DNA from 3 places in the Lysobacter stagni genome. Region 1 is predicted to be linked to each of the others. Evidence: riboswitches for the same ligand, from Rfam matches in the RefSeq annotation. Region 1 holds a riboswitch; each other region holds the start of a gene.
The links. Region 1 has a riboswitch for cobalamin ahead of QLQ15_RS00905 (ribonucleoside-diphosphate reductase subunit alpha). Riboswitches for the same ligand answer to the same signal wherever they lie in the genome.
Positions count from the first base shown of each region.

Region 1 (5,980 bases):
GCGGCGTGCAGCGATTCGATGGTCTCGCCGATTCCGGCGTAGACCTCGTGTTCCGCCCAGCCGTGCGTCTCGAAGCGATCGCGGTAGTGCAGCACCGCTTCCTCCACGCGCGCATCGTCGTTGAGCAGCGGACCGAAGCTGGTGCGCAGCGCGGGGCCGATCCAGCGGCGCAGTTCCTCCTGCGGCGGCACGGGCAGGCCCATCTGCACCAGGGCATGTTCGACACAACGCGTGATGCCGACCGCCGAATCGATCAGCGTGCCGTCCATGTCGAAGAAGAGCGTGGTCATGCGTGTGTTTCCTCAGTGCCTGATCTTCCTTCTCCCCTCGCGGGAGAAGGTGGCGCGAAGCGCCGGAAGAGGGGGCGCCGCGCAGCGGCGTTCGGCGGCCCTGCCCCTCTCCCTGGCCGCCTTTGGCGGCCTGTCCCTCTCCCGCAAGGGGAGAGGGGGAACAGCGTGACGATCGTTACGCCGCCCGCGCCTTCAGCGCCGCCACCGCCGGCAGTTCCTTGCCTTCCAGGAATTCCAGGAACGCGCCGCCGCCGGTGGAGATGTAGGACACGTCGCGCTCGATGCCGTACTTGTCGACCGCTGCCAGCGTGTCGCCGCCACCGGCGATGGAGAACGCGCGGCTCGCGGCGATCGCGCGCGCCAGCGTTTCCGTGCCCTTGCCGAACGCGTCGAATTCGAACACGCCGACCGGGCCGTTCCACACCACGGTGCCGGCGGCCTTGATCAGCTCCGCATAGCGCGCGGCGGTCTGCGGGCCGATGTCGAGGATCATGTCGTCCGCGCCGACGGCATCGACGGCCTTGACCGTGGCCGGTGCATCGGCGGCGAAGGCCGGTGCGACGACCACGTCCGTCGGAACGGGGATGTCCGCGCCGCGCCCTTTCGCGTCGGCCATGATCTTCTTCGCCGTATCGATCAGGTCGTTCTCGACCAGCGACTTGCCCACGCCATGCCCCATCGCGGCGATGAAGGTGTTGGCGATGCCGCCGCCGACGATCAGCTGGTCGACCTTGCTCACCAGCGACGACAGCAGCTCCAGCTTCGTCGACACCTTCGAGCCGGCGACGATGGCCAGCAGCGGGCGTGCCGGGTTGTCCAGCGCCTTGCCCAGCGCGTCGAGTTCGGCCATCAACAGCGGGCCGCCAGCGGCAACCTTCGCGAAACGGATGGCGCCGTGCGTGGAGGCCTGCGCGCGGTGCGCGGTGCCGAAGGCATCCATGACGTACACGTCGCACAGCGCGGCGTACTTCTTCGACAGGGCCTCATCGTCCTTGCCCTCGCCGACGTTCATGCGGCAGTTCTCCAGCAGGACCAGCTGACCGGGCTTCACGTCGACGCCATCGACCCAGTCCTTCACCAGCGGCACCTCGATGCCGAGCAGTTCCGACAGACGCTTCGCCACGGGCGCGAGCGAATCCTCCTGCGTCCAGGTGCCTTCCTTCGGACGACCCAGGTGCGAGGTGACCATCACCGCCGCGCCCTTCTCCAGCGCCAGCTTCATGGTCGGCAGGGCCGCGGTGATGCGCTGTTCGGAGGTGATGCGGCCATCGTCGATGGGCACGTTGAGATCTTCGCGGATCAACACGCGCTTGCCTTGGAGATCGAGATCGGACATGCGGACGATGGACATGGATGCTTCCTCTGCTGGCCCTTCGGCGGAAGGGTCGGTGGGGTGATCGGGAGGTGTGGCGACCGGTCCTGCTGCGGTGTCACCGGCGGTCGCCGAGACGGCCATTGTCCTCCGCGCATCCCGCCCGGGCAAATCGCGCCCACATTCCGGATCTGCGGTTATCCACAACATTTTGCGTTGACTGATGCGCGCACCCCCACTATGTTGTGCCCGTCGGTGCCGACTCCTCGCGGGTCGGATTAAAAGGGAAGCCGGTACGGACGAAGGTCCAACTCCGGCGCTGCCCCGCAGCGGTATGGGAAACGAAGGTGGTCATGGCACTGGGCGCACAGCCTGGGAAGCGGCCACCGGTAGGCGACGCGATCCAACGCGTCTCGTCCCGAGCCCGAAGACCTGCCGACAGCCGCGCGTTGCACACCGCGCGGTGACCGGCCACGGAGTCTTCGGAGGGAAGACGGTCGGTGTCGCAGGCGATGGCACTGCCGTCGCCACGCCGTCTCGGTCTGCGCGACACCCCGTTTCCATGCTGATGACTCCCGCGCCCGCGTCGTCCTTCGAGGGAGAGGACGGCCAGCCGTGCGCCCACGCACCGGAGTCCTGCCATGAATGCCATCACCGAAGCGTCCGCCGTCGCGGCGCCCGTCGCCGCACCGAACCGCGACGCGGAACCGTCGCCCGGCTTCGCGCTGACGCCGCCCGCCGCCAACCTCACCATGACGGTGACCAAGCGCAGCGGCCGCCGCGAACCGGTGGACCTGAACAAGATCGTGCGCGCGGTGACGCGCAACGGCGAAGGCCTGTTCGCGGTCGATCCCATGCGCGTGGCCACGCGCACCATCTCCGGCCTGTACGACGGCGCGAGCACGCGCGAGCTGGATGAGCTGTCCATCCGCACCGCCGCCCTGCTCACCGCCGAGGAACCCGAATACGGTCGCCTTGCAGCGCGCCTGCTGGCCGGCGTGATCGAGAAGGAAGTGGCGGGCATCGAGATCCATGCGTTCTCGCAGTCGGTGCAGCGCGGCCACGAACTGGGCCTGATCAACGACCGCCTGCTGACGTTTGTGCAGGCCAACGCGCGCAAGCTCAACGATGCGATCGACGCCTCGCTCAACCTGCGTTTCGACTACTTCGGCCTGCGCACGCTGTACGACCGCTACCTGCTGCGCCACCCGACCGCGCGCACCGTGATCGAGACCCCGCAACAGTTCTTCCTGCGCATCGCCTGTGCGCTGAGCGAGGACGTGGGCGAGGCGCTCGCGCTGTACCGGCGCATGGCGCAGCTGGACTACATTCCGTCCTCGCCGACGCTGTTCAACTCCGGCACCACGCACGAGCAGCTGTCGAGCTGCTTCCTGCTCGACTCGCCCGAGGATTCGCTGGAGAGCATCTACAAGCGCTACATGGACGTGGCCAAGCTGAGCAAGTTCAGCGGCGGCATCGGCCTGTCGTACACGCGCATCCGCTCGCGCGGCTCGCTGATCCGTTCCACCAACGGCCTGAGCAACGGCATCGTGCCGTGGCTGAAGACGCTGGATGCGTCCGTCGCGGCGGTCAACCAGGGCGGCAAGCGCAAGGGCGCGGCCTGCGTGTACCTGGAGCCGTGGCATGCGGACGTCGAGGAATTCCTCGAACTGCGCGACAACACCGGCGACGAAGCGCGCCGCACGCACAACCTCAACCTGGCCAACTGGATCCCCGACGAGTTCATGCGCCGCGTCGAGGCCGACGGCGAGTGGTCGCTGTTCGACCCGGCGAAAGTGCCGCAGCTGACCGACCTGTGGGGCGAGGCGTTCGAGCGCGCGTACCACGCCGCCGAAGCCGCAGGCCTTGCCGTGAAGAAGGTCAAGGCGCGCGACCTCTACGCGCGGATGATGCGCACGCTGGCACAGACCGGCAACGGCTGGATGAACTTCAAGGACAAGTCCAACCGCGCCTGCAACCAGACCCTGCGCGATGGCAACGTCGTGCACCTGTCGAACCTGTGCACGGAAATCCTGGAGGTCACGTCGCAGGACGAGACCGCAGTGTGCAACCTGGGCTCGATCAATCTTTCGCACCACGTCGAACTGTTCGAGGAAGGCACCGTCCACGGCGAGTCCGGACGCTTCGATTTCGACAAGCTCGCCGACACCGTGCGACTGGCGGTGCGTCAGCTCGACCGCGTGATCGATCTCAACTTCTATCCGATCGAAACCGCACGTCGCGCCAACCTCAAGTGGCGCCCGGTCGGCCTGGGCGTGATGGGCCTGCAGGACGTGTTCTTCAAGCTGCGCCTGCCGTTCGATTCCGACGCTGCGCGGGCGTTGTCGAAGCGGATCGCCGAAGCGGTGTATTTCCATGCGTTGTCGGCATCGAACGAGCTGGCGATGGAGCGCGGACGGCACCCCTCGTTCGCCGACACGCGCGCCGCGCAGGGCGAACTGCAGTTCGAAGCCTGGGGCGTGGCGCCGGAAGATGCCGAACGCTGGGACGGCTTGCGGGCACGCATCGCCGAGCACGGCCTGCGCAACTCTCTGCTCATCGCCATCGCGCCGACGGCGACCATCGCCTCCATCGCCGGCTGCTACGAATGCATCGAGCCGCAGGTGTCGAACCTGTTCAAGCGCGAGACGCTGTCGGGCGACTTCCTGGTCGTCAACAAGTACCTCGTCGAGGAACTCAAGGCACTGGGCCTGTGGACGCCGGAGCTGCGCGACCGCATCAAGATGGCGGAAGGGTCCATCCAGGGCATCGAGGCGATTCCCGAATCGCTGCGCGCCGTGTACCGCACCGCGTGGGAACTGCCGATGCGCTCGCTGATCGACATGGCCGCCGAGCGCGGCGCGTTCATCGACCAGAGCCAGTCGCTCAACCTGTTCATCGAAAGCCCGAACATCGGCCAGCTCTCGTCGATGTACATGTACGCGTGGAAGAAGGGCCTGAAGACCACGTATTACCTGCGCTCGCGCCCGGCCACGAAGATCGCCAAGGCCACGGTGAGCGGCGCGACCGCGCAGGCACCGAAGCCCGAGTACACGCCGACGGAAGCCGTTGCGTGCTCGCTGGAGAACCCCGAGGCCTGCGAGGCCTGCCAGTAACCCCGTTGCTCCCTCTTCCCTCGCGGAAGGGGGACAGGCGCAAAGCGCCAGGGTGAGGGGCGGTTCTCCCTCCCCTGAAGCCCTCCTCTCCTGGCGCTGCGCGCCTCCTCTCCCGGAAGGGAGAGGGCCATCCGAAGGATCCGACATGACCCCGCCCCGCCTGCTCGACCCAGGCTTCGACCTCACCCTGCGGCCGATGCGCTATCCGCAGTTCTACGAGATGTACCGCGACGCCATCCGCAACACGTGGACCGTCGAAGAGGTCGACTTCTCGCTCGACGTCAACGACCTCAAGCACAAGCTCGGGCCGGCGGAGCGCCACCTGATCGAACGCCTGGTCGCGTTCTTCGCCACCGGCGACAGCATCGTCGCCAACAATCTGGTGCTGAATCTGTACCAGCACATCAACGCGCCCGAGGCGCGCATGTACCTGTCGCGCCAGCTGTACGAGGAAGCGCTGCACGTGCAGTTCTACCTCACCCTGCTGGACACCTACCTGCCCGACCCGGTCGCGCGGGCGAAGGCGTTCGACGCGGTGGAGAACATCCCGTCGATCCGCGCCAAGGCGGAGTTCTGCTTCAAGTGGATCGATTCCATCCAGGGGCTGTCGCGCATCGAAACCACCGCGCAGCGCCGCCAGTTCCTGCTCAACCTGATCTGCTTCGCCTGCTGCATCGAAGGCCTGTTCTTCTTCGCCGCGTTCGCCTACGTGTACTACCTGCGCTCGCGCGGGCTGCTGCACGGGCTGGCCTCGGGCACCAACTGGGTGTTCCGCGACGAGAGCTGCCACATGGCGTTCGCCTTCGAAGTCATCCACACGGCGCGCAGCGAGGAGCCCGAGCTGTTCGATGACGAACTGAAGGCGCAGGTCGTGCGCATGCTCGAGGAAGCGGTGGAGTGCGAGATGCAGTTCGCGCAGGACGTGCTGTCGGGCGGCGTCGCGGGATTGTCGCCGAAGGACATGCGCCAGTACCTGCAGTACTGCGCGGACCAGCGACTGACCCAGTTGGGAATGCCGAAGCATTTCGGCGCCACCAACCCGTTCGCCTTCATGGACCTGCAGGACGTGCAGGAAGTGACCAACTTCTTCGAGCGTCGTGTGTCGGCCTACCAGGTGGGCGTGGAAGGCGAAGTGGCGTTCGACGCGGCGTTCTGACGTGCCATTGCCGCGCCGCGCCGTACGCGGCGCGGCACGAGGACCTCACGCGGCGGGACGGCGCAGCAGGCTCAGCGCGAAGCCGGCCACCACCACAGCGCCCAGC
Region 1 is NZ_JASGBI010000001.1:198,850-204,829, forward strand. Features, by position in the region: gene QLQ15_RS00895 (HAD hydrolase-like protein) at 1-290, opposite strand, end outside; gene QLQ15_RS00900 (phosphoglycerate kinase) at 466-1,641, opposite strand; cobalamin riboswitch at 1,839-2,056, shown strand; gene QLQ15_RS00905 (ribonucleoside-diphosphate reductase subunit alpha) at 2,355-4,718, shown strand; gene QLQ15_RS00910 (ribonucleotide-diphosphate reductase subunit beta) at 4,864-5,874, shown strand; gene QLQ15_RS00915 (DUF3999 domain-containing protein) at 5,920-5,980, opposite strand, start outside.

Region 2 (5,980 bases), 230 kb from region 1:
TGTTGGCGACGTCGTCGAAACGCGGGCCCTCGCCGCTGGCGGTGACGCCGACGCGGAAATCACCGAAGGCGCGGTCGATGTCGATGCGCCCGCTGTTGCGTGCACGACGCGCCAGCTCGTTGCCTTCGAACACGCCGCTGCGGTTCTCGGTGTCCAGCCAGCTGACCGAGCCGGCGATGTCCCATTGCTCCACCGTGGCCTGCACGCCGAGTTCGGCGCCACGCATGCGCGCGCTGTCGACGTTGTTGGGACGGTTCTGGCTGGCATCGAACGCGATCAGGTCGTCGACGTCGGTGGTGAAGGTGTCGAGGTTGACGGTGATTCCGTCGCCCAGCCACGCCAGGCCCAGCTCCCAGGTCTCCGATTCTTCCGGGTCGAGATCCGGATTGCTGAAGAACGGGAAATACAGTTCGTTGAAGGTCGGTGCCTTGAACGCGGTGCCGACACCGGCACGCACGCGCCAGTGCTCGGCGAAGGTCAGTCCCCAAGCGCCGCTGCCGGTGGTATGGCCGCCGAACTGGTCGTTGTCGTCGCGGCGCACGCTGGCTTCCAGCGACTGCGCGCCGAAGTGGCCCTGGTACTGTACGAAGGCGGCCTTGTTGGCGCGTTCGGTCTCGTCGTACTGCGTGGTGGCGTCCACGCTGTCGCGCAGCCAGTCCAGCCCCAGCGTCAGCAGCTGGCCGCTGGCCAGGCCGAAATCGCCCTGCAGCGTGGCGCTATCGCGGTCGGTGCTGAAGAAGTCGACGAATGCATCGCCAAGGAAATTGTCGGAGGCATCGACGTTGCGGCCCGCGGTGAGGTGCAGGTCAACGCGCTCGCTCGGACGCCAGCGCAGCTTGCCGCCAATGACCTGCTGCACCGTCTCGGAACGGTCGGCGAAGTCGCCGTCGTATTCGTTGTCGCCTTCGTTGCGCAGCGCGTGGCCTTCAAGCGTCCATTGTTCGTTGATCGTCACGCCACCGCGCAACGACAACGCGTCCTTGGTGTAGCCGTCGCGGTCGGGTTGCGAGTCGGGCAGGATGAAGCAGCCCGCGCCGTCGAATGTGTCCGGATCGAAGTAGCCGTTGCAGGCGTTGATGCCGCTGGTGCGGCTGTGCTGGTAGTCGGCGCCGTACCAAGCGCGTTCGTTCGCACCGCCGAAGCCCATGCCGTAGCCGAAGCTGTCGTTGCTGCCGCCTTCCACGCGCACGCGCGGCACGAAGCCGCCGCGGTCCCGGCGCGTGAACACCTGGATGACGCCGCCGATGGCGTCGCTGCCGTACAGGCTGGCGCGCGGGCCGCGCACGATTTCCACGCGATCGATCATCTCCACCGGCAGGTCCTGGAACGAGGCCAGGCCCGAGGTCGAGGAACCGATGCGGATGCCGTCGACCAGCACCAGCACGTGGTCGGATTCGGCGCCGCGCAGGAACAGCGTGGTCAGCTTGCCCTGTCCGCCCTGGTTGGACATCGAAATGCCGGCGCGGCCCTGCAGCAGTTCCGGCAGCGAGCGCGCCTGGCTGCGACGGATCGCTTCGGCGTCGATCACCTCCACCGGCGTCAGCGCGTCATTGACGCTGACAGCCGTGCGATTGGCCGTGACCACCACCTCGTCGAGGTCGGTGGCGGGCGCCTGCGCGTGGACGAGGGACGGCAGCGCGAGCGAACAGGCAAGCGCGAGGGCGTGGATCGGGGCGGAACAACGCAGGGACATCGTGGGTTCTCCAGCGCGCGGACGTGCCGCGTCGGCATGACGGAAAGTCGTGGAGAGAACCGGGCTGCGTGACGGGGACGGAATGCGCGCCGGCAACGCCGCCGCGACGCCCTCCGCATCGCAACCAGTGTCGGGCCGTGACGACCCTTGCCTGCAGGCCGGTCTCCGGGCTTGCGAGTGGAGGTTTCCCTCGGGCGCGGCGCCTTCCCATGCAATCGCACAGTGGCGGTGTGCCGTGCCTGATCTCGCTTACCGTTGCGGGGGCAGCGCCGGAATGGCCGCGCGAATGCGTGGCGTCACCGGCTTCCCGTTTCAACCCGTTGGCGTCATGCCTCGGGGTCACCTGCTGGCGCGCGCAGTCTACGCGATCGGTCGGTCGGCGGCGACGTGCGGCCGCTCAGGGTGTCACTCGCGTTCGGCGGGCTCGTCGAACAGCGTGGGCATGGCCATCGTGTCTTCGCCCATCTGCGTCGTGGTGACAGGCGCGGCCGCGGGCTTGTAGCGCGGCGGGGGCAGCAGGGCGATGGCGGCTTCAGCGGCGGCGATCAGTTCGCCGCGGCGTGCTTCGGAGATCTCCTGCCAATGGCAGTCCTGCAGCGCGCCTTCGATGGCGTACAGCAGGTTGAGGGTGGGCTTGAAGCCGGCGCGTTTGACGCGCATGAAGGCCTCGACCGTGCCGGCCGCGGCGAGGTCTTCGCGGGTGCGAAGCCCGACCTGGCGGAGCCAGGCGGCGGACTTGGGTCCGATGTTGCGAAGCTTGTCGGTGCTCGTCGTCATTCCAGTGACTCCATGAAGGCCTTTGCGATTGCCTCCAGGCCGTGCTGGTCTTCAACGTCAAAACGGCCCAATTCAGGACTGTCGAGATCGAAGACGCCGACCAGCGTGCCGTCGGCGTGGGTCAGCGGAACCACCAGCTCCGAATTGGAGGCCGAATCGCAGGCGATATGGCCCGGGAATGCGTGCACGTCGGTCACCCGTTGCGTCTGGCGGGTCGAAGCGGCCGCGCCACAGACGCCCTTGTCCAGCGGAATGCGCACGCAGGCCGGCAGGCCCTGGAAGGGGCCCACGACCAGCTCGGTACCGTCGTAGAAATAGAAGCCCACCCAGTTGAGCGAGGGCAGCGAGTGGTAGACCAGCGCCGACAGGTTGGCCGCGTTGGCGATGCGGTCGCGCTCGCCATGGAGCAGCGCGCGCGCCTGCGCGAGCAGCTGTGCGTACTGTTCGGTCTTGGTGCCGCTTAGACTTTCGCTGGTGAACATGAGCGCCTCTTTCATGCAGTCTATCAGCGTAAATGGGGGCGGCCCGGCCGGTCCCAACCGGTGCGCGCCGTGACCCGCGGCTGGTTCGTCACCGGAACCGACACCGGCATCGGCAAATCGGTCGCCAGTGCGACGTTGCTGCACGCGTTGAGATTGCGTGGGCTTCGCGCGGTCGGCATGAAGCCGCTGGCGAGCGGTTGCGATGCCACGCCCGGGGGATGGCGCAACGAGGACGCGCTCGCTCTGCAGGCCGCAAGCGATCCGCGCCCGGCCTACGACGACGTGAATCCGTTCGCGCTGCCCCTTCCGTTGGCGCCGGAGCTGGCGGCTGCCGATGCCGGCATCCGGGTTACCCTTGCGCCGATCGAGGCGGCGTTCGCGCGCCTGTCATCGCAGGCCGATGCGGTGGTCGTGGAGGGCGTCGGCGGCTGGGCCGCGCCGCTGTCGGCGGACCTGGACCAGTGCGACCTGGTGCGCGCGCTCAAGCTTCCCGTGGTGCTGATCGTCGGGTTGCGCCTGGGCTGCATCAACCACGCCCGGCTCACCGCCCGCGCCATCGAGGCCGATGGGCTTCGTCTGGCGGGCTGGATCGCCAACGACATCGATCCGGCGATGGCGCGCGCCGACGACAACTTCACCCTGCTCAGGCAGCGGATGCCGGTACCGTGCTGGGGTCGTCTTCCGTTCCACAACTCACCCGATCCGGCAAAGCTGGCGCATTTGCTTGAACCGGCGTGATCGCCCCATCCCGTGACCAATGGGGGATGGGCTGTTCATCGACAATGTTAGACTGGGCGGTATAGGAATTAGAACCAATCTGAGCTGCAACGCTCGTACATGACGGAACCGGAGTCTTCCCCCATGGTCAAGAACCCGCGCACGGTGGCGCTTGCCGCCGCGTTGGCCCTCGTACTGTCCGCCTGTGGCGGCAAGGATCAGGCCCAGCAGGGCGACATGCCCCCGCCGGAAGTCGGCGTCGTGAAGCTGCAGCCGTCCGATGTCCCCCTGCAGAAGGATCTGGTCGGCCGCCTGGCCGCATTCCGCAGCGCCGACGTGCGCGCACGCGTTGCCGGCGTGCTGCAGCGCCGGGTGTACGAGGAAGGCAGCGACGTGAAGGCCGGGCAGGTGCTGTTCCGGATCGATCCGGCACCCCTGCAGGCTGAAGTGGGCCAGGCGCAGGCCTCGCTGGCGTCGGCGCAGGCCAACTACGCCAACGCCAAGGCCGCCGCCGACCGCGCGCGCCGCCTGGCGCCGGACAAGTTCGTCTCGCAGTCCGACCTGGACAATGCGCTCGCCGCCGAACGCAGTGCCGGCGCATCGGTGAAGCAGGCCGAGGCCGCACTGGCCAACACCCGCATCAACCTGGGCTACGCCACGGTGACCGCGCCCATCAGCGGTCGCGCCGGCAAGCAGCAGGTCACCGAGGGCGCGCTGGTCGGGCAGGGCACCGCGACCCTGCTGACCACCGTCGACCAGATTGATCAGCTGTTCGTGAACTTCTCCCTCAGCGTGACCGAGCTGGAGCAGGTGCGCCGTGCGCAGACCGGCCCGAATGCGGGCAAGGTGCAGGTCCTGCTGCCCGATGGCACGCCGTACGAGCACCTGGGCACGCTGGATTTCTCCGGCGACATCGTCGATCCGGCGACGGGCGCCATCGCCTTGCGCGCACGCATCCCGAATCCCGAGAAGACCCTGCTGCCGGGCACGTTCGTGACGCTGAAGGCCACGCTGGGCCAGCAGTCCAACGCGTACCTCGTGCCGCAGGTCGGCCTGCAGCGCGATGCCAAGAGCGCCTACGTGCTGGTGGTCGGCGCCGACGGCAAGGTCGTGCGCAAGGACGTCACCGTCGATCGCCAGCAGGGCGCCAACTGGGTCGTGTCCAGCGGTCTGTCTCCGGGCGACCAGGTGGTCGTGTCCGGCGTGCAGCGCGCGCAGCCGGGCCAGCCGGCCAAGGCGACACCCGTGGACGCCACCGGCCAGATTCCGCAGGCGCCGGCCGGCAAGGGTGAGGCCGACAAGGGCCAGGCCCAGAAGAAGGACTAATCCCCCGCCATGTCCAGATTCTTCATCAACCACCCGGTCTTCGCCTGGGTCATCGCGATCCTGATCTCGCTTTGCGGCGTGCTCGCGATCATGAACCTCGGCGTGGAGTCCTACCCGAGCATCGCGCCGCCGCAGGTGACGGTGTCCGCGTCCTATCCCGGCGCCAGCGCCGAGACGGCCGAGGGCGCGGTCACGCAGGTGATCGAGCAGCAGCTGACAGGCATCGACAACCTCGTCTACTTCAGCTCGTCCTCCAGCTCCAGCGGCGGCTCCAACATCACCCTGACGTTCGAACCGGGCACCGACCCGGACATCGCGCAGGTGCAGGTGCAGAACAAGGTCGCGCTGGCGACCCCGCGCCTGCCCACCGAAGTGACGCAGCAGGGCGTCGTCGTGGCCAAGGCCAACGCCGGCTTCCTGAAGGTCGTGGCGTTGCGCTCGGAAGACGAGTCGATGGATCGCGACGCGCTCAGCGACATCATCGCTTCGCGCGTGCTCGACCAGATCGCGCGCGTTCCAGGCGTGGGCAGCACCCAGCTGTTCGGCAGCGAATACGCGATGAACATCTGGTTGAACCCCGACCAGCTGCGCGGCTTCGGCCTGTCGGCGACGGAAGTGCTGCAGGCGGTGCGCGGCCAGAACGTGCAGTTCGCGGCCGGCAAGATCGGCGCCGACCCGGCCCCGGAAGGCCAGGGCTTCACCGCCACGGTGTCCGCCGAGGGTCGCTTCAGCACGCCCGAGCAGTTCGGCAACATCATCCTGCGCACCAACGCCAACGGCACCAGCGTGCGCTTGCGCGACGTCGCGCGCATCGGCCTGGGCGCCACGTTCTACGGCTTCGACAGCCGCTGGGACGGCAAGCCCGCAGCCGGTTTCGCCATCCAGCTGGCGCCGGGCGCCAATGCGCTGGGCGTGGCGGAGGCCGTCACCGCGCGCATGAACGAACTGCAGTCCACGTTCCCCAAGGGCGTGACCTGGTTCTCGC
Region 2 is NZ_JASGBI010000001.1:432,473-438,452, reverse strand. Features, by position in the region: gene btuB (TonB-dependent vitamin B12 receptor) at 1-1,693, opposite strand, end outside; cobalamin riboswitch at 1,833-2,055, opposite strand; gene QLQ15_RS01915 (TfoX/Sxy family protein) at 2,099-2,470, opposite strand; gene QLQ15_RS01910 (GAF domain-containing protein) at 2,467-2,952, opposite strand; gene bioD (dethiobiotin synthase) at 3,022-3,690, shown strand; gene QLQ15_RS01900 (efflux RND transporter periplasmic adaptor subunit) at 3,814-4,995, shown strand; gene QLQ15_RS01895 (efflux RND transporter permease subunit) at 5,005-5,980, shown strand, end outside.
Region 2: another riboswitch for cobalamin. It lies ahead of btuB (TonB-dependent vitamin B12 receptor); the one in region 1 lies ahead of QLQ15_RS00905 (ribonucleoside-diphosphate reductase subunit alpha).

Region 3 (5,980 bases), 2.8 Mb from region 1:
GGCAACTCGTCGGCGGAGGTGAGTCCAAGGTGGCGTTCCGGCAAGGCGAGTGCTGCATCGCGGGGCAACGCGCCGAGCCAGTGCAGCTCGGGTGGAAGGCTGTGGCGAAGCAGGCTGGCGTGATGCGCGCTGCCGATACGGTTCGCGGCCACGCCGAACACCTCCAGACCCTCGCGGTAGCGGGCCAGGCCCGTCGCGAGCGCGCCGAAGGTCTGCGCCATCGCCGAGCCGTCGATCACCGCCAGCACCGGCAACCCGAGTGCCTGCGCGAGGTCGGCGCTCGACGGCGCGCCATCGAACAATCCCATGACGCCTTCGACCAGTATCAGATCGGCCTCGCCCGCCGCGGCATACAGGCGCGCGCGCACATCGGCCTCGCCCGTCATCCACAGGTCCAGTGCATGCACCGGCGCCCCGCAGGCGCGTTCCAGCACCATCGGGTCGAGGAAGTCCGGGCCCGTCTTGAACACGCGCACGCGTCGTCCCTGCCGCGTGTGCCAGCGGGCGAGCGCCGCAGTCACGCTGGTCTTTCCCTGCCCCGAAGCGGGCGCGGAAACCAGCAAGGCAGGACAGTGACGAAGCTCGCCCATCGCTAGAGTTCGATCCCGTGCTGGGCCTTGATGCCGGCCTTGAACGCATGCTTGACCACGCGCATCTCGGTGACCGTGTCGGCGGCATCGACCAGCGCCTGCGGCGCACCGCGACCGGTGATCACCACATGCTGGCGCGCCGGCCGTGCGGCGAGCGCATCGAGCACCGCGTCGAGGGCAACGTACTCCTTCGCCAACGCGATGTTGAGCTCGTCCAGCAACACGAAGTCGTACGCCTCGTCCGCCAGCATGCGTGCGGCCACGCCCCACGCGGCGCCGGCCTTCTCCACGTCGCGTTCGCGGTCCTGCGTTTCCCAGGTGTAGCCCTCGCCCATCACGTGGTAATCGACGCAATCGTCGAAGTGACGGAAGAACGCCTCTTCGCCGGTACTGAAGCTGCCCTTGATGAACTGCACCACGCCGCAGCGGAAGCCGTGCCCGAGCGAACGCGCGAGCATGCCGAACCCGGACGAACTCTTTCCCTTTCCGTTGCCCGTGTTGACCACCACCACGCCGCGGTCGATGGTGGCCCGGGCGATGCGGCGGTCCACCAGTTCCTTCTTGCGTTGCGCGCGCTCGCGATGGTGCTCGTCCTCATCCAGGCCGCGGCGTTCCGTGCCGCGGCTCATGCGTGTGCACCGTGACGGGCGGCGAACCGCGTACGCGCCAGACGCCATGCCGCCCGCACCGCGAACGCCAGCCCGACGTAACCGGCCAACGTGCCGAGCGCGCGCGGATAGTAGTGCGGGATGCGGGCGATGAAGCCCGACAGCGTGGGTTCGGCATACCGGCCGGAGAAGAACCAGAAGCCGCCCTTCGACAGCGCATAGGCCACCGTCGCGCTGGCGACCAGCACCAGCACCAACCGTGGCACGCTGGCCAGACGGTCGCGATGCAGGCCGGCGTACACGTGGCCACCCAGCCAGAGCGACGCATACGCGAGCGCGAGCGCCCAGTAGGCGGGCGACAGACACCAGTCGGTGATGGTGCCGCTGGCGAGGCTTGCGATGTCGAGCAGCGAGGACAGTACGAAGAGCGCGGGCAACGCCCACAGGGGACGCAGCAACGCACCGGCCAGGAAGAACACCGCCCACGACGCGCTCGGCAGCGCATCGACGCTTGCGAAATGCTGGCCGCGCGTGCAGATCATCAATGCGGCCAGCGCGCCTGCGGTGAGGATCTGGGCGCGGGTGGTCGCCAACGGCAGTGCGGATTCGGAGATGGAAGGCGTGGCGGTCATGGCAATGCTCCCGTTCGATCAGGGCTGAGTGGCGTGGGCAGCGCGATCGCGCAACGCGCGCGTCGCCAGTCCGTGCAGGGCCAGCGCCACGACGACGTAGGCCATCGTGGTTCGCACGAACAGCGGCCCCCACTGCCAGGCCCGCGCGAGGTACTCACCCAGGTGCGGGTTCTCGTAACGGCCGCCCAGCCAGTAGAACGCGCCGTTCGAGATGGCGAACGACAACGTCGCGCACAGCAATGCAACGCCGGAAGCGCCCAGCATCGATATCCAGGTGGGCTGCAGGCGCCCTGAGAACGCGCGCCCGCCGTACCACAACACCGCGTACGCCGGCAGCAGGAAGGAGTACGCCGGCGTCACGCAGAAGTCGCTGACGCCCGCGTGCTCGATGGCCACCCAGTCGATCGCCACCGCCAGCGCGATGAACACCGCGAACTGCCAATGTCGCCGCAGGTACAGGCCGCCGAGGAAGAACAGCGCCATCGACGCATCCGGAAGGTGCAGCACATCGCCGAAGTGATGGAAGCGCGTGGCGACCATCAGCGCGGCGAATGCGGCGAACAGGACCAGGTTGACGCGGCGGGTCAGGGATTTCATCGGCGACCTCTCGAAGTGGCGGAGCGTTGGGTCAATGGGCGACCGGCTGGTAACGCAGGGTCAGCAGCCAGGTGCGACCCGGCTGGTTGTAGAGCGCGGCGGTCTCGTAGCGCTTGTCGAAGACGTTGGCGACCGACGCCTGCACGCTCCACGCCTCGTCGAAGGCCCAGCCCGCGCGCAGGTCCGCCAGACCGTAGCCGCCCATGCGGGTGGTGTTGGTGAGGTTGTCGTACCGTTCGCCGGCACCACTGACGCTGGCACCGACACTGAATCGATCGAAGCGGCGGTCCGCATCGATGCGACCGCTCTGCTTCGCGCGGCGCGGCAGCACGTTGTCGCGGTTGGGGTTGTCGCCGTCGTTGCGCGGATCCAGCCAGGTCAGGCTGCCGCGCAGGTCCCAGTCGGCCAGCGTCGTGCCCGCGACCAGCTCGATGCCCTGGATGCGCGCGCGGTCGATGTTGTTGGGACCGCCGAAATCGCCCAGCGATGCGTCGAAGGCGATCATGTCGTCGATCTTCGTATCGAAGGCATTGACCGACCAGTTGCCCCAGTCGTGCTCGCCGCGAAGTCCCAGTTCGACACTGCGCGATGTCTCGGGGCCCAGGTCGGGGTTGCCGTAACCGGGGTAATACAGTTCGTTGAACGTGGGCGACTTGAATGCGGTACCGACACTGGCGCTCAGGCGCAACGCATCGGTGAAGTCCCAGCCCCATAGCAGGCTGCCGGTGGTCTTGCCGCCGAACTGGCTGTCGTCGTCCCGGCGCGCGCTCAGCTGCAGCGACTGGTTGCCGAAGTCCTGCTGCCACTGTCCGAACAGGCCGCGGTTGATGCGGCGGTCGCGCGCATAATCGGTGTTGCTGTGGACCTCGTCGCCCAGCCAGTCGTAGCCCAGCGTGAGCAGTCCGTCGCCCAGGCCAAGGTCGCCCTGCAGCGAACCCAGCCTGCGTCGTGTATCGAAGGTGGACGAATACGTCCCGTTGAGGAAGTTCTCGCTCAGATCGGCGCTGGTGCCCAGGCCCAGAGTGAACTTCATCCGCTCGCCCGGCGCATAGCGGACGCGGCCACCGATCACCTGCTGCACGGTATCGGCCTCGTTGTTCGCGCTGCCGTCGTACTCGTTGCGGCCTTCCGCGCGGAAAGCGCGCACATCGGCGTCCCACTGCGGGTTGAAGCGCCAACCGCCCTGCACAGTCAGCGACGTGTTGCGATAGCCATCCTTGTCCGGATCGAAGTTGCGCGTACCGCGGTAAGCGTTGATCCCGTCGGTGTCCTGGTGTGCCGCATTGATCGCGTACCAGCCACGCGCGTCCGCATCGGACGAACGACCACCGATGCCGGCCGACAGCCGCTGCGTGTCCTCGCTGCCGATGGCGGCACTGAGGCTGGGTGCGAACGAACCCTGCGGCTTGCGGGTGAAGATCTGGATGACGCCACCGAGCGCCTCCGAGCCGTACAGGCTGGAGAAAGGCCCGCGCACGATCTCGATGCGTTCGACCTGCTCCAGCGGAATGTCCTGGAGCGACGCGCCACCGCTGGTGGCCGAGCCGATCTTGATGCCGTCGATGAGCACCAGCACGTGGTCGGATTCGGTACCGCGCAGGAACACGGACGTCGCCTTGCCCGCGCCGCCGTTGTTGGCCAGCGAGATGCCGGCCCGGCCGGTCAGCAGGTCCGGCAAGGATGCCGGTTGCAGGCGTTCGATCTCGGCGCGATCGATCACGGTTACTGCGGCGAGCGTCTGGTCCTGCGTGCGCGCGGTGCGCGTGGCGGTGACGACGACCTGGTCCAGGTCGGTGGCGGCGACGTCGGCCATGGCCGGCGCGATGGTGGAAATCGAAGACAGCACGGCAACCGCCAGCACGCGCCGACGGATGGAAGAAAACTGCGGATGCACTGACACACTCCTTGACCGCGCCTGCCCGCGCGGGAACGTTGGAAAAGGACAGGCGGAAGGAAGGTGTGATGGCGGCAACAGGCACGGAGTCCTGGCCGCATGACATTCGCCCACCGCATGTCACGTCGCTCCATGGCCGGTCTCCGGGCTCGCGAGCGAAGCAGGATTCACCTGGCTTCCGGTCCGCGCCTTCCCATGCGTGAGCACAGTGGCTTCGTGCGGATCGTTGTCTCGCCTACCGTTGCGGGGGCAGCTCCGGAATTGCCGGTCGTGCAAGCACGACGCGGCGCACCGGATTCCCGTTTCAACCGCCGGACAAGCCGGCGGTCACCTTGGGCGGGCGCAGTCTAGCAGCAGTACGGCCGGTTGCGCAGACCGGCGTCACATGGCGATGCGTCATATGTGCAGAGCCGGCCTGCTTGACGGAAATCAACGCAACACGGATGTGTTCATGCGCCATCGCCTGCCGGCTTGTGCGGCGGCGCTTGCGCCGCGAACATCGCGGCGATGTCGCCCGACAGGCTGCGCAGGTGCATGTCCTGCTGCGGGAACGGGATCTCGATGCCCGCCTCCGTGAGCGCCCGGTACATGCGCGTGACCAGCTCGCTGCGGATGCTGACGGAGTTGTCGTAATCGTTCGTCCACGCGCGGATCGCGAAGGTCAGCGAACTGGCGCCCATCGCGGTGAACAGCACGGCCGGCGCCGGATCGCGCACCACGCCAGGCGTGGACAGCGTCGCTGCGCGCAACAGGTCCGCGATGCGCGCGGGATCGGAGCCGTACGCCACGCCCACCTCCACGTCGATGCGGCGGTTGCGGTCGAGCAGCGTCCAATTGGTGAGCTTCTCCGACAGCAGCGTGCCGTTGGGCACCACCACGTCCGCGCCTTCGAAGGTCTTGATGGTGGTCGCGCGCATGCCGATGTCGCGCACGCGGCCGGACGTTCCGGTGATCTCGACCACGTCGCCGGGCTGGATGGGGCGCTCGAACATGAGGATCAAGCCGGAGACGAAGTTGTTGACCACGTTCTGCAGGCCGAAGCCGATGCCCACGCCCAACGCGCCGAACACGAACGCCAGCTGGCTCATCTGGAAGCCAGCGGCCGACAGCGCCACCACCACGCCCAGCAACAGCAACGCGTAGTACGTCAGCGAGGCCACGCTGTTGGCCACGCCGCGCGGTAGCGACATGCGCGTGAGCACTTCCTCCTGCAACAGGTAGCGCACCGATTTGGCCGCCCAGAATGCGATCAACACCGAAACCGCGAAGATCAGCACATGCCCCAGGCTGATCGTGATCTCGCCCAGCCGGAACGTGTACGACAGCACGGACGAGGTGAACGCGTAGATCGGCCGGAAGATGCGGAAGCGATTGGTCGTGAAGACCAGCCAGCCGATCGTGGCTGCCAGCACGATCAACCGTATCACCAGCAGCGCCAGGGGCGGCGCATGCTCACGCGAGAGCCGGAAGCGCGGCACACCGTGCCGGGCCAACAGCAAGCGCACCAGCGCGACGAACACCGTCACGCTCGCGTACAGCACCAGCGCCAGGTAGCCGCTGTCGATGACGCCGCTGACCAGCATCTCGGCCAGCGACACGTTGCCGAACACGTTGGAACCCACCGATATCGCCAGCAGCGCCACGCTGACCCAGGCCGCG
Region 3 is NZ_JASGBI010000001.1:2,970,019-2,975,998, forward strand. Features, by position in the region: gene QLQ15_RS13735 (cobyrinic acid a,c-diamide synthase CobB) at 1-590, opposite strand, end outside; gene cobO (cob(I)yrinic acid a,c-diamide adenosyltransferase) at 593-1,219, opposite strand; gene QLQ15_RS13745 (hypothetical protein) at 1,216-1,830, opposite strand; gene QLQ15_RS13750 (hypothetical protein) at 1,849-2,427, opposite strand; gene btuB (TonB-dependent vitamin B12 receptor) at 2,459-4,327, opposite strand; cobalamin riboswitch at 4,439-4,671, opposite strand; gene QLQ15_RS13760 (mechanosensitive ion channel family protein) at 4,771-5,980, opposite strand, start outside.
Region 3: another riboswitch for cobalamin. It lies ahead of btuB (TonB-dependent vitamin B12 receptor); the one in region 1 lies ahead of QLQ15_RS00905 (ribonucleoside-diphosphate reductase subunit alpha).